2 linked regions of the Methanothermobacter thermautotrophicus str. Delta H genome follow. The main gene of each other region encodes a partner of the protein of the gene in region 2 in a complex. Links are inferred from orthologs where the notes say so. Each region holds a gene or a part of one and is shown on either strand. Other genes may lie near its edges.

The links.
Region 1: the proteins of MTH_RS06240 (region 2) and eif2g are in contact, whole or in part, in a crystal structure (PDB 3CW2), measured with the Saccharolobus solfataricus proteins. The link is inferred for Methanothermobacter thermautotrophicus str. Delta H from one-to-one orthologs. Residues at the interface, in WP_009989173.1 of Saccharolobus solfataricus: Val185, Arg186, Thr187, Asn188, Glu189, Pro190, Leu191, Gly192, Val193, Glu194, Ile196, Lys197, Ile200, Ser201, Leu204, Ile217, Lys218, Ile219, Tyr220, Thr221, Ile222, Gly223, Ala224, Pro225, Tyr227; in WP_009988771.1 of Saccharolobus solfataricus: Asp222, Lys225, Pro226, Gly227, Thr228, Gln229, Phe230, Asn231, Leu233, Lys234, Gly235, Leu259, Phe273, Thr274, Lys275, Tyr300, Leu301, Asp302, Pro303, Ser304, Leu305, Lys307.

Annotation. Positions count from the first base shown.
Region 1 is NC_000916.1:199,353-206,193, reverse strand. Bases 2,406-5,397 are described here. They hold eif2g (translation initiation factor IF-2 subunit gamma), read right to left. Parts: upstream 4,519-5,397; coding sequence 3,292-4,518; downstream 2,406-3,291. Other genes in these bases: infB (translation initiation factor IF-2), read right to left, coding at 4,943-5,397; MTH_RS01195 (30S ribosomal protein S6e), read right to left, coding at 4,543-4,923; MTH_RS01205 (PIN domain-containing protein), read right to left, coding at 2,908-3,267; MTH_RS01210 (inorganic diphosphatase), read right to left, coding at 2,406-2,896. In the rest of the region: argH (argininosuccinate lyase), read right to left, coding at 1-652; MTH_RS01235 (30S ribosomal protein S27ae), read right to left, coding at 661-816; MTH_RS01230 (30S ribosomal protein S24e), read right to left, coding at 817-1,119; MTH_RS01225 (GTP-dependent dephospho-CoA kinase family protein), read right to left, coding at 1,121-1,612; transcription elongation factor subunit Spt4, read right to left, coding at 1,612-1,794; rpoE (DNA-directed RNA polymerase), read right to left, coding at 1,791-2,345; more of MTH_RS01210, read right to left, coding at 2,366-2,405; more of infB, read right to left, coding at 5,398-6,727; ndk (nucleoside-diphosphate kinase), read right to left, coding at 6,742-6,841. UniProt on the Methanocaldococcus jannaschii protein: eIF-2 functions in the early steps of protein synthesis by forming a ternary complex with GTP and initiator tRNA.
Region 2 is NC_000916.1:1,179,718-1,186,495, reverse strand. What follows is about bases 1,180-4,108. They hold MTH_RS06240 (translation initiation factor IF-2 subunit alpha), read left to right. Parts: upstream 1,180-2,218; coding sequence 2,219-2,998; downstream 2,999-4,108. Other genes in these bases: MTH_RS06230 (TIGR00375 family protein), read left to right, coding at 3,974-4,108; MTH_RS09575 (RNA-protein complex protein Nop10), read left to right, coding at 2,995-3,174; MTH_RS06245 (30S ribosomal protein S27e), read left to right, coding at 2,013-2,204; MTH_RS06250 (50S ribosomal protein L44e), read left to right, coding at 1,732-2,010; MTH_RS06255 (hypothetical protein), read left to right, coding at 1,180-1,509. Outside these bases: MTH_RS06265 (hypothetical protein), read left to right, coding at 1-13; pcn (proliferating cell nuclear antigen (pcna)), read left to right, coding at 65-799; more of MTH_RS06255, read left to right, coding at 820-1,179; more of MTH_RS06230, read left to right, coding at 4,109-5,134; MTH_RS06215 (proteasome assembly chaperone family protein), read right to left, coding at 5,486-6,196; MTH_RS06210 (PepSY domain-containing protein), read right to left, coding at 6,196-6,636. UniProt on the Methanocaldococcus jannaschii protein: eIF-2 functions in the early steps of protein synthesis by forming a ternary complex with GTP and initiator tRNA.

The sequences.
Region 1 (6,841 bases), 980 kb from region 2 along the record:
CTGAGAACCCGAGGAGCCGGGTCGTGAGTTCCCTGTTTATGGGGAAGCTGGTTGTTGTCATGGCAGCGGATCCCAGGGGGTTCTGGTCAACCCTCTTAAGGGTATCCTGGAGCCTCTCATAGTCCCTCCTGAGGGAGCTGGCGTAGGCCATGAGGTGGTGGCCTAGGGTTGTTGGCTGGGCATGCTGAAGGTGGGTGTAGCCCACCATGACGGTTTCGGTGTGATCGAGGGCAAGGTCTGAGATACTGTCAATAAAATCAAGGAGTTCACGGCTTATTGTCCTTATCCTCTCCCTGAGGGCCAGTCTGAGATCGGTTGCGACCTGATCGTTCCTGGATTTGCCTGTGTGCATGAACCCTGCTTCCTCTCCGATCCTGGCCGTTACATAGTTCTCAACGGCCATATGGATATCCTCCACCGATGGGTCCATGTCAAGGGCCTCTATACCCTCCTCCCTGAGGCTTTCAAGGGCATCTATGATTTTAGCGGCCACTTCCTCAGGGATTATGCCCTCATGGGCCAGCATGCGTGTATGTGCCATGTTACACTCAATGTCGGCCTCAAATATGTGGTGATCAAATGTGAGGGATGATGTGAACTCCGCGGCCTCATCCTCCATCCCGCTATTCAATCTGCCAGCCCTCAGGTTCAAGTTTCCACCTATTCCCTGTTTTTCCATTCGGTGTATCCGCATTTACCGCAGGCGTACCTGTCCCCATGGTCTGCCATGAAGACACCGTTTGAGCACCTGACACAGAAGGGGTTCTTCCTGACGAGTTTACCGTCCTTGACCTCGTAGAGCTCAAATTTCTTCATCTATTCCTCCTCCTCTTCCTCTGATGCCTCAGTGTTCTTCTTTATCACGTGTTCGGGTTCTATCTCGGTGAGTTTCTCAGCTGACTCATAAATCTTGGCATAGCCGGTCGCCCTTGGCTCACCGAAACCCTGGTCAATTTTGTCAACCACGAGAAGATCCTTATCAGCGTCAAGCATTGCAACGAGTTTGTTCTTAACTTCAAGGACCTTTGGGGTTGATTCGCCCTCGTATAAGCATTCAAACCTTATCTCCTTCCTGTTTAAGAGTGGGTTTTCCTTTTCCTCGATTATGTTAATCTCCATTTTATGCCTCCTCAAATTTTTTCATGAGTTCTTCAGCCTTACTGGATGTTTCACTGGCCCTCACCAGCACAACGCCCTCATCTGGCTGTCCGTAAAGAATCACTGTGTCAGGTGGGGCGAGAAGTATTGATGGTAAAACGGCAAGGTCCTCCTCACCGTCAACAACTATCATGAAGCGCTCTCCTCTCTCTGTGGCGCCCTCTATGGCCTCTTCGATGGATTTCCAGAGGCTCTCTGTTACTGTGCCTGGCGGGTTCCTGGATCTGAGAATGGTTGCTGTGTCCCTGAATTCATGGTCAGAGTCCCTTCTCTGGATCCTGTTATCTATTATGCTGACATCGGGTTTAAGGCCATGCTCCAGTGCATTGCGGGTTGTGACGTCACCAACCGTTATGAGGAATGAGTTCCCCACATCAACGTCACTGAATGACCTGTGGAGCTCTCCAAGTGGCCTTTTGAGCTCCGCCCTCAGTTCCTCCGGCAGTATGTACACTATCTGACCCTCAGCGCGTATTCACCAGGCAGTGTTATGTTGAGCTCCCTGGCTATATCTGATTTATCCGGATCTATTATTATGAGGAGTCCGCTCCAGTTGGTGGATGCCGGGACATTGCAGACCGGGCATCTTTCGTCACTGGTGATTCTCTTACACCTTGTGCATGCCTTCTCAGTCATTTTTTACTCTTCCTCTTCTCTTCTTCAATCCATTCGAATTTTCCAAGGCCGGGCTGCCTCATGGTGAGGCCCACCTTTACGCCCTCTCTTCGGCCCTTGAGGCTGAGTGCGACTATCCTTGCCCTTACAAGGTCGCCCTCGTCGAGGCGTCTGCCTGACTCCTTACCTGTGAGGGAGCCCTTCTTGGGGTCGTAGGTTATGTAGTCGTCGGTTACCTGTGAAACGTGCACCAGGCCATCCACCGGACCTATGCGCACGAAGGCTCCGAACTCTGCTATCTCTATAACCTCACCCTCAACGATTTCATGTAGTTCAGGTTTGAAGAAGAGGGCTGTGAAGGTCACCTCATGGTAGGCGGCACCGTCACCCATTATAACCTTTCCTATCCCTATATCCTCTATCTCTTTGACGGTTATCAGCTGCCCGAGGTTCTTATCCATCCTTCCAACGTAGGTCTCGTTTAGAACCTCGACGGCGACCTCCTCCAGTGGCTCTTCAAAGCGGTCTGGAGGTATTCTGACGGTATCAACAATCTTTGTTACATAATACAATGGGATCCCCCATTAAAGAATTACTCCATATATTTTTTCCTGTAGAGTTCTATGGAGTGGTTGACTGCTTCAAATGCCTTTTCAGCACCCTCCCATCCGAGTGTCTCTGTTTTTTTACCTTCAAGTTTCTTGTAGGTTTCAAAGAAGTTTGCTATCTCCTTAAGGTTGTGCTCTGGTATGTCTGAGATGTCCTTTACATCGGCGAAGTGCGGGTCTGCCACAGGCACCGCCAGGATCTTGTCGTCCTGGTCACCACCATCGATCATCCTTAAAAGGCCTATGGGTCTTGATTCTATGATGCAGCCCGGGAATGTTGGTTCATCCATGAGTACGAGGATGTCCATGGGGTCTCCGTCATCGTAGAGTGTCCTTGGTATTATACCGTACTCTGCAGGGTAGAATACTGCTGAGTAGAGTACCCTGTCAAGGGCGAATGCCTGAAGGTCCTTGTGGTATTCGTACTTGTTCCTTGAACCCTTTGGTATTTCAACAACCGCATAGACAACCTCGGGTACTGATGGTCCCGGTTCAATATCCTTCCACAGATTCATGAGTAAACCTCCTACTCCAATATATGCCCATCCACTCCAAGATATCTTTTCTGTCTCAGGTAGACAACAGGTATTCCCTTCGACCTTGCCCTTCTTCTGAGTTCCCGGTCGCTGGTGCAGAGGACATCTGAGATCCGGAGAAGCGCGTCGTCAACGGTTTCACCTTCAAGGAGTTTCTCCTCAAAAATCCTGAAGGGGGGTTTCTTTGCGAGTGCGAGTCCAACGGACGCGGCTATCCTCGCATCACCGCCTGAATGTCTCTTTATGCCTTCAAGTTCCCCTATGACGAAGGATGGGACAAGAAGGTCGTTTTTTGGGAAGAGTCTCCGGAGCTCGGATACGATGTCGACCCGGAACTGGTAGGGTATCATAAAAAATTGGTGTCTATGACCACCCTATTTGATGATACCATATCCTATCAGCCTCCATCTTGCACCGACACGCCTGGAGAGGGCTATCCTCTGACCCTCCTCTGCGCATGCAGGGAGTTTGAGGACCACGTCGGCATCATCTGCCCTGGCAGATTTGACAACACCCACCGTGGTTGTGGTACCGACGTTTATCATCAGGGGTTCCCCTGTCTTTATGGGTTCGACCTTGGTCTCCTCCTTGGTACCGACAACCCTCTCCAGGAGGTGTGTCTCCATGGTGAATGAGTGCCTTACAGGTGGCAGTGTGCCTGGTTCCCCGGCAACTGACCCTGAAAGTGAGTCCGCCTTGGTGAGGGCTGGATCCAGGAGTGTCCCGACACCCACGAGTCCGCCGGGTCCAACTTCTTCCATCTCCTCTCCACCGGCCACCAGGCCCGTGATTGTGGAGTGCAGACTCATCCAGGTCTGCTTACCGTCCTTTTTGACCTGTATGCCCGGTCTTATCTCTATCTCGTCTCCAACCCTGAGCCTGCCCTGGACCAGTGAGCCCCCTATAACTCCTCCTGCGAGGTGTTCGGGGTCTGCGCCAGGTTTGTTTATGTCAAAGGACCTGGCCACGTACATCCTGGCAGGTTTATCAACGTCCCTCTTGGGGGTTTTGATTCTCTCCTCAATGGTTTCAATGAGGATATCAATGTTGGCGCCCTGTTGAGCAGATACCGGTATTATAGGTGCATCCTCAGCGCAGGTACCCTTCACGAACTCCTTGATCTCCCTGTAGCTTTCAAGCGCCCTCTCCTTCGAAACGATATCTATCTTGTTCTGGACGACGATGACATCCTTCACCCCTATAACATCAAGGGCCATGAGGTGCTCCTTTGTCTGGGGCTGGGGGCATGGTTCGTTTGCAGCTATCACGAGTATGGCGCCGTCCATGAGGGCTGCTCCAGAGAGCATGGTAGCCATGAGGGTTTCATGGCCCGGGGCATCCACAAAGGAAACCTTCCTGAGGAGCTCTGTCTCTGTGCCGCACCTCTCACATATCTCTGCCGTTGTATAGCACATTGGGGCTTCGCACTGCGGGCACTTCCTGAAGGTTATGTCGGCATAGCCCAGACGTATGGAGATGCCCCTCTTGGTTTCCTCACTGTGTGTGTCGGTCCAGACACCTGAAAGTGCCTTTGTAAGGGTTGTTTTACCATGGTCCACGTGCCCCACAAGACCAATGTTTATTTCGGATTGATTTTTCACAGATTACACCTATAAACGCTTTTATTATTCCTCATCGGCGCCAAGGAGTTCTTCGAGTGGTTTCTCACCCTTCTCAATGACAACGGTGTTTATCTGGACTATGTCATCAGATATTGTGTTTCCCCTGAAGGTTTTTCTTCTTCTCTCGCCATCGCGTCTGGGTTTATAGCCCACACCGCCTGATACAAGGCTCCTTATCCTCCTTGCACCTGGCACTGTCTTCTTCATCGGGAAACCGTTCTTATCGCTTCCACCTGTGATCTTCAGTTTGTATCCGCTGAGGCCTATTATTGATCCATCGAATTCGTCGCCTATGGTGAGGCCAATGAGGCCCCTGGACTCTGATGGGTCGACCTCCATCTGGACGCTCTTCTCCTTGTCTGAAATCACAACCTTAAATGCCAATATATCTCCTCCTTATATTTTAAAATGGTGCCTTCATTCCCCAGTCAGGATTCTTCTTCCTCTTGATTTCAGCTATCTTATCCATGAGATCAAGTTCCTCGTCTGTCAGATCCCCTGAGAGCTGTTCTTTAAGGATGTGGTAGTGGTTTTCGGGTATGTCAACGTAGAGTGTATCTCCCTCATGGATCGTCTTACCATAAACAGCATCCTTTATGGCCATTGCAACCTTCTGGCCGCGTGATGCTGATTTGAGGTTTTCACCCTTGTCCTGCATGCTCTCCACGGTACCCACCGTCTCCCCATCATCATTCATGAGGGGGTAGCCCTGCCTGATGACGCCTGTGAGGACCTCAACTCCTCCAATGGCTGGCTTGCTCTGTCTGAAGACCAGTTTGGGTATGAGTCTTATGCTTGCAGGTTTTATGATGGCTTCCATCCATTTCTTTTTCTTCTCTTCCTCAATGCCCCTGACCCATTCCTCATATTCCTCCATGAGCCTGTAGATGACGTTGCCCTGGAAGAGCTTTATGTCTGAGTTTTTGAGTTCCTGGGCTGCTGAGGGTATCACCTTAACATTGAAGGCTATTATGGCCCCATAGACCCTGTCCTCCTGGAGGGCTATACCTGCATTCACCACGTCCCTCCTTGAGACGTCACCTATGTCTGCCACCTTTATGGGGACATACATGTCCCTGAGGATCTTGACCACCGCCTCCAGTGATCCGAGGGTGTCTGCCTTCACAACGACGCCTGCCTCATCGGTGTCTATCTTGATGTCCTCGATTTCGCTGAGTATCTCCTCCCTCACCTTCTCGGGGTCTGTTACAACCCTGAGGGGTGAGCCGGCCATGACGTCATCGATGCCCGGTGCCACGATCTTTATACCGGCTGCTGCAACGACCTCATCGACCTTCTGGAACTTCTTCCTGGATTCCCTCATCTCCTCGAGGGGCCTTGGTTTGAGGAGTGATCTTATCCTGGTGGATATGACATCCTTTGATGTCATCATGGCTATGGTGTCGTCCTTTCTGAGTATTCCATCATATATTACAGCGTCTATGGTCATGCCGAGGCCTGTCTCCTCCTTGACCTCCAGGATGGTGCCCCTGGCAGGGGAATCCTCCTCGATTTTGAGCTGCTCCCTGAGGTACTGCTGTGCCAGTCCCATGAGCATTGTGAGGAGTTCAGGTATACCCTCGCCTGTTATGGCACTTATGGGTATTATGCTGACCTGTGAGGCGAAGTCTGTGACCCTGTCGAATCTCTCTGATTCAAAGCCCTCCTCATGGAGTTTGCCCACAAGTTCATAGACCTTTGTGTCCAGTTTCTGCTGGACCTGGATGTCCTGTTTGCTGAAGGTCTCCATGAAGGGGCGTCCCTCGTGGACCCTCCATCCATGGATCCTGTCTATCTTGTTTGCAGCCACCACGAAGGGTGTCCTGTACATCCTGAGGATGTTGAGGGCCTCCTGTGTCTGGGGCTTGAATCCCTCATTTATATCGACTATGAGTATTGCAAGATCCGCAAGGGCCCCTCCACGTTTTCTGAGGGTTGTGAACGCCTCATGTCCTGGTGTATCAATGAAGAAGAGTCCTGGTAGTGTTTCCCTGATCGAGAATTTTTTGAGGAAGTCTCCGCAGATCCCCTCAATGACATCCATGGGTATCTCTGTGGCCCCTATGTGCTGGGTTATACCACCTGCCTCCCTTGAGGCAACTGCGCTGCCCCTTATATGGTCAAGAAGTGTGGTTTTCCCGTGATCCACGTGTCCGAGTACTGAGACGATGGGTGATCTGATCTTCATTGGAATCTCCGCGTTTATTCCTCGTATATCATTTCTCTATCAGGCATCTCGTAACTGCAAATTTCCGATTCATCAAAGAAAAGTTTAATCTCCCTTTCGGCTGATTCTGGAGAA
Region 2 (6,778 bases):
AGAAGAGGAATAGTATATAAATCATGACCCCAATATCTAGCTATATAGGATAAGGAGGACGAAAATGTTCAAGGCAGAATTGAATGACCCTAACATTTTAAGGACGAGCTTCGATGCCATATCATCCATCGTTGACGAGGTTCAGATACAGCTTAGCGCCGAAGGCCTGCGCCTGGACGCCCTTGACAGGTCCCACATCACATACGTGCACCTCGAACTGAAGGCCGAGCTTTTCGATGAGTACGTCTGTGATGAACCAGAGAGGATCAACGTGGACACAGAGGAACTCATGAAGGTCCTCAAGAGGGCAAAGGCAAATGACAGGGTCATACTCTCAACCGACGAGGGAAACCTGATAATCCAGTTTGAAGGGGAAGCAGTAAGGACATTCAAGATAAGGCTTATCGACATCGAATATGAAACCCCAAGTCCTCCTGAAATTGAGTATGAGAATGAGTTCGAGGTGCCATTCCAGCTCCTCAAGGACTCAATAGCTGACATAGACATATTCTCAGATAAGATAACCTTCCGTGTAGATGAGGACCGTTTCATAGCCTCAGCTGAGGGAGAATTTGGAGACGCCCAGATTGAATACCTCCACGGCGAAAGGATAGATAAACCTGCAAGGAGCATATACTCCCTTGATAAGATCAAGGAGATGCTCAAGGCAGACAAGTTCAGTGAGACAGCAATAATCAACCTGGGAGATGACATGCCCCTCAAACTGACCCTGAAGATGGCAAGCAAAGAGGGTGAACTCAGCTTCCTCCTTGCTCCAAGAATAGAGGCAGAGGAATAACTTAAAGGTGAGGAATGGGGTTGGACGAATTCTTTCAGAAACTGAGGAGGATTCAGAAAAAGGAGAGATCTGAAAGCGGCCTTGCAAGGGTGGGGGATGACTTCTATGAGAGGGTTCACAGTTACATAGAGGACCTCCTTGACGCCGTTGGCAATGACCCCTTCGCCAAGGAACACTACCTCATAAGGGACACCCAGAGGATAGCCACGGAGATCTGCGAGAGAAGGGAGCACAAGATAACTGATAGTGCCGTCATGAACGTCCAGAGGTCATACCACCTCTTCAATGGCAGGCCACAGTTCGACCTCCAGGATACAACCCCCCTCAACATGACACCAGAGGAGGAGGAGCTCTACTTTTCACTGGTAGAAACCCTGAGGGAATTCAGGGCGAGGATAATCCCCTCAATAGATGTTGAATCCGGTACCAGGGATTCAGGGGCGAAAGATGATGCCCCCAGGAAGGACGTTCTGGATGGCCCTGAACTTCTCGCTGACCCCTCAAAATCCGTAAAAACCGATAAAGGGGTTAAAGGGCGGGAGGAGGATATTGAAACGGTGCTGATATTTGAGGAGGTACCTGCCAGAATAATGGGTGTGGATGAAAAGGTATACGGTCCATTCCGGCCGCAGGACATAGTCACGCTCCCATCACTGAATGCAAACGTCTTCATAAATGCAAAGAAGGGTCGGAGGATAAGGTATTCATAGGCAGCAGGCTTTAAAATGGTTAGATTGCTCTCCTATTCTCTGAAGATCAGGTACTCTGCAATGAAACTGATGGATCAACACGGATTAGCAGTTTAAGGTTCAGTGAACCACCAGGTGGTGTCACATACAAAGGTATAAATAGAGATTTGAGATATACTAACCCAGTATAAAAAAGTTCAGTTATTTTAAAGGCTTACTTTTTCACTTACGAGGTGATTAGATATGAAGATTCCTAAGGAAAGAAGAACTTACTGTCCAAACTGTAGAAAACACACCGTTCACGAGGTACTGGAATCAAAGAGGAGAAAGGCCAGTGAACTTAAGTGGGGTCAGAGGCAGTTCAGACGTGTCACTGCCGGTTACAGGGGTTACCCACGTCCACTCCCATCAGGTAACAAACCCGTTAAGAAACTTGACCTCAGGCTCAAATGCAAGGAATGTGGAAAGTCACACATAAAGAAGAAATCCTTCAGGGCTGGAAGGGTTGAATACGTGGCCTAGAGGTGATTGGCGTGATATTCTACAATACCAAGGGTAACTTTCTCCGTGTTAAATGTCTGGACTGCGGAAACCAGCAGGTTGTCTTTGACAGGGCAGCATCATATGTTCAGTGCATAATCTGTGGTAAAACACTTGTTGAGCCAACAGGAGGAAAGTCAAAGATCAAAGCCCAGATTCTAGAGGTCCTGGATTAATCTAGGTGTTTTTCATGGTAAGAAGAAAAAATGAATGGCCTGAAGAGGGTGAACTGGTGGTTGGGACCGTTCACAAGGTCCTCAACTACGGCGCCTTCGCCACCCTGGAGGAGTATCCAGGGAAGGAGGCTTTCATTCACATCTCAGAGGTATCCTCTGGATGGGTTAAAAACATAAGGGACTTTGTAAGGGAGAACCAGAAGATCGTTGCAAGGGTCCTCCGTGTGAATCCCCGTAAGGGACACGTGGATGTTTCAATGAAAAGGATAAGGGAGGACCAGCGCACAAAGAAGATCCAGGCATGGAAGATCGAACAGAAGGCTGAGAAATTCCTTGAACTCGCAGCAAGGGACCTTGGAAAGGACCTTGACACCGCCTATGAAGAGGTTGGATACGAACTGATGGACATATTCGGAGACCTCTACGGCGCCTTTGAAACCGCTGCAGAGGAGGGGGAAAAGTCCCTCATCGAGGAGGGAGTCCCTGAGGACTGGGCAGCCGTCATCACAGAGGTTGCCAAGCGCAACATAACACCCCCCGAGGTCCAGATAACCGGATACGTTGACATCAAGTCCTACGCACCCAACGGCGTCGAAATAATTAGGAAGGCACTTAAATCAGCCCAGGATGAGGGTATAACAGTCCAGGCGGTAGGAGCCCCCAGGTACCGGCTCATCGTGAAGTCAACGGACTACCTGAAGGCAGAGAAGCAGCTCAAGGAAGCAGCCCAGAAGTGCATAGAGATCGTTGAGAAAGAGGGTGGAGAGGGAGAATTCCTCCGTGAACTCACATGAAGATGAAAAGATGCCGTTCATGCGGAGAGTACACCCTGAAAGAGGTCTGCCCACACTGCGGAGGTAGAACAGGGGTTATTTATCCTCCAAAGTTTTCCCCGGAGGACAAATATGGCGCATACCGGAGAAAACTCAAAAGAGAGCTTTACTCTAGAGGTAGTGGTGAATCAAAATGAGGGAAACAATCATAAACGTTCTGGAAGACATTGAACTTTCCAGCCCCATATTCATCGAGGCACTTCCAGGAATAGGACATGTGGTAAACTGGCAGCCGATCACATAATAGATGAACTGGAGGCTGTCAAATTTGCTGAACTCTACTCCCCATCATTCCCACCACAGGTACTGGTTGATGAGGATGGTATAGTTGAACCCATGAGGAATGAGTTCTATTACCTCAGGGATGCAGGCGGGGATGAGAGGGATTACATAATACTCGTGGGCAACACCCAGGGACTCTCACCTGAGGGACAGTATGAGATCTGTGGCATGATACTCGACTTTGTTGAGGGATACGGCGCCAGGAGGATATTCACCCTTGGAGGCCTCGCAACGGGGCAGCCCGTTGAGAAGGCGAGGGTCTATGGGGCAGCAACCAGCATGGAACTCGTCGAGGATCTCAAGGAACACGGCGTCATCATGAGATCCGCTGATGGAGGCATAATAGGCGCATCAGGACTTCTCCTTGGAATGGGGAGGCTGAGGGGCATGGATGGTGTATGCCTCATGGGTGAAACACCAGGCTACTTCATAGACGCCGAAGCCGCCCGTGCACTCCTTGAGGTGCTACTTGAGATGACAAAACTTGAAGTGGACCTTGAAAAACTTGAGGAGCGTGCAGAGGAGACAAAGAAGATGATCTCAAAGGCCCAGCAGATGGAGCAGGAAATGATTGAGAGGATGAACCTCAAACCCGGGGAAGAGGACCTGCGTTACATAGGCTGACCCCACCACCTATTTTTTCTGGATGATCAGATGATCATAAACGCTGACCTGCATATCCATAGCTGTTTTTCAAGGGCAACGTCCCGTAACATGGTTATTGACAACATAGCACCCCAGGCACGCCTCAAGGGCCTTCAACTTGTAGGGACAGGCGACGCACTTCACCCTGGATGGCGGAAGATCATAGCTGAATCAACTGAATATGAGGGGGACGGGATTTACGGGCGCGATGAGTGCAGCTTCGTAATAACGGCGGAGGTTGAGGACTCAAGGAGGGTCCACCACCTCCTGATACTCCCCTCACTTGAGGCTGCAGAGGAGATAGCCGGGAGGATGCCCTCAGCCAGCACCACAGATGGAAGGCCCAGGGTGAGGATGAACGGGGCCCAGATACTTGAACTTGTACATGAATACGATGGCATGGCAGGACCATCCCATGCCTTCACACCATGGACCAGCATGTACAAGTCATATGACAGCTACATGGACTGTTACGGGGCAAGACCAGACTTTCTTGAACTGGGCCTCTCTGCAGATACTGACATGGCTGATAAGATAGCCGAACTTGCAGACATACCCTTCCTGACCAACTCCGATGCCCATTCGCCATGGCCCCACAGGCTGGGGAGGGAGTTCAATCAGTTTGAGATGGAGGATGTGTCCTTCACCTCCCTCAGGAGGGCCATAGGTAAGTGCAGGATAAGGGCGAACTATGGACTTGACCCGCGCCTCGGAAAGTACCACATGACTGCATGTACCCGGTGCTACCGCATTTACAGTCCTGAGGAGGCGCTTGAAATGGACATGAGGTGTCCCTGTGGCGGTAAAATCAAGAAGGGTGTGGATTACAGGATATACGAGCTCTCAACCTGGGATGAACCTCACCACCCACCACACAGGCCCCCCTACGTCCACCTGATGCCCCTTGCAGAGATCATAGGGATGAAATATGATAAGGGAGTAACCACAAAATTTGTACAGGGAATCTGGGAGAAACTTGTGGGGGAATTTGGAACAGAGATCCGGGTGCTGCTTGATGCCCCCCTTGAGGATATTGCAGCTCTGGATACGGGTGTTGCTGTTGCAGTGGAGGCCTTTCGCAATGGCTCACTGATTGTGATACCCGGTGGTGGTGGGAAGTATGGTGAGATAAGGTTCCCTGCCGAGACCCTTGATGCTTACTTCAGATAATCTAATCAATAACCTGGGGTACCATTATCATCCATCATTATTTCTTCAATGAACCTGGAAAATGGGCTGTTTTATTCCATGGGTCTCAAAAAATGGAATTCCTATCATTGTTTCTTAGAATTAGAATATTGAGCGGACCCGCCGGGATTTGAACCCGGGACCTTCAGATTAGGAGTCTGATGCCCTATCCTGGCTAGGCTACGGGCCCCGTTTCCTTTGCACCTTTTTTAGCGGACCCGCCGGGATTTGAACCCGGGACCTTCGGATTAGAAGTCCGACGCCCTATCCTGGCTAGGCTACGGGCCCTAACAAAAGAGTAAAGAAATATTTGATTTTCTAATATATAAACTTTTACATGTAGATGGGTGTCTCGGCCTCTCCCTGCACCGTCTCTGCGAGCTTCTTGAGGCGTGACTCTATGGCCTGCGCCTCCTGCAGGAGGGGCTCAGGGTCAACAGATGTACCGAGCATTTCATTCAGGACCTCAACGACACTTGCAGCTGCCCTAGGGTCAGGGTAGGGGTTGAGGATCTCTGCAAAGAGGCATGATGCTGGTATATCATTAACAGCGCACCTTGTAAGGAGGGTCCCTGAAATACCATTGAGGTTACCGAAGGGGACTATCGGTATTCCAAGGTCTGCAAGTCTCTGGATGACCTCCTGGCTGTTACCCGCACCCGCCACTGGCTGTGACTTTTCACGGACAACCATGCTGTTAAAGGTTATCAGCTCCCTGCTCTTATTGCGGACCATCCATTCCACGATCGCATTTGTCATATCATAGACAACTGCAGGGGGGAGGATGAAGTCCGAGAGGAAGAGGACTATCCCATCACCCTCATATATCCTGAAGGGGTGTATTGCAACGCCCTTATAGAGGACAGCCAGGGGAGGGAAGTACTTTGAGTCAATGTAGCCTATCTCTCTCATCTTGAGGTCCTCAACCAGAAGCCACCCCAGTATGTTGCCTATGAGGCCAACTCCAGGAGAACCCTCAAGGACTACAGCGTCCTCAACATCCTCTGAATATATTGTGCAGCACTCTGTTTCTGTCTTAATCATCATGGCGCACCACCAGCCCCTCCAAGGTTTTTACCGGTCATGGGGTCAATGTAGATCTCTCCAACGGTTTTCCCACCCATTTCGATGGGAACAACATAGACCAGTTTACCGTCCATTTTAAGGAGCCTTGGTGTCCCTGCAGCGGCACCCTCCTGCTTTATATATGTCTGGGCAATACTCTTTGCCTCTGAATAGGATATCTTCACATTCACGCCTGAACCCCCACCTGAGGTTGAACCACTGCCACCCTGTGATGATGTGGTTGAGGGCGATTCACTGTGGACGCTTGACTCCCCCTGCTGCTGGCCCTGATCATGACTGCTCTGGGGACTTGTGAATTTCCACAGTGTCTCGGAATTCTGACTCACCTGATAACCTGCAGCAACAGCTCCAATTATCAGGACTATCGCCACCGATGCTAGAACCTTTGAGTTTATCATCAACTCACCTTCCTGGTGTTAACAACACATTTAGTATGTGGGTCAAGATATATAACACTCAGTATTACTGAACAAAAAATTAATATTATAAACTCTGTTTTCTACTAATAATAAGTGATCTATAAAATGATATAAATAGTTT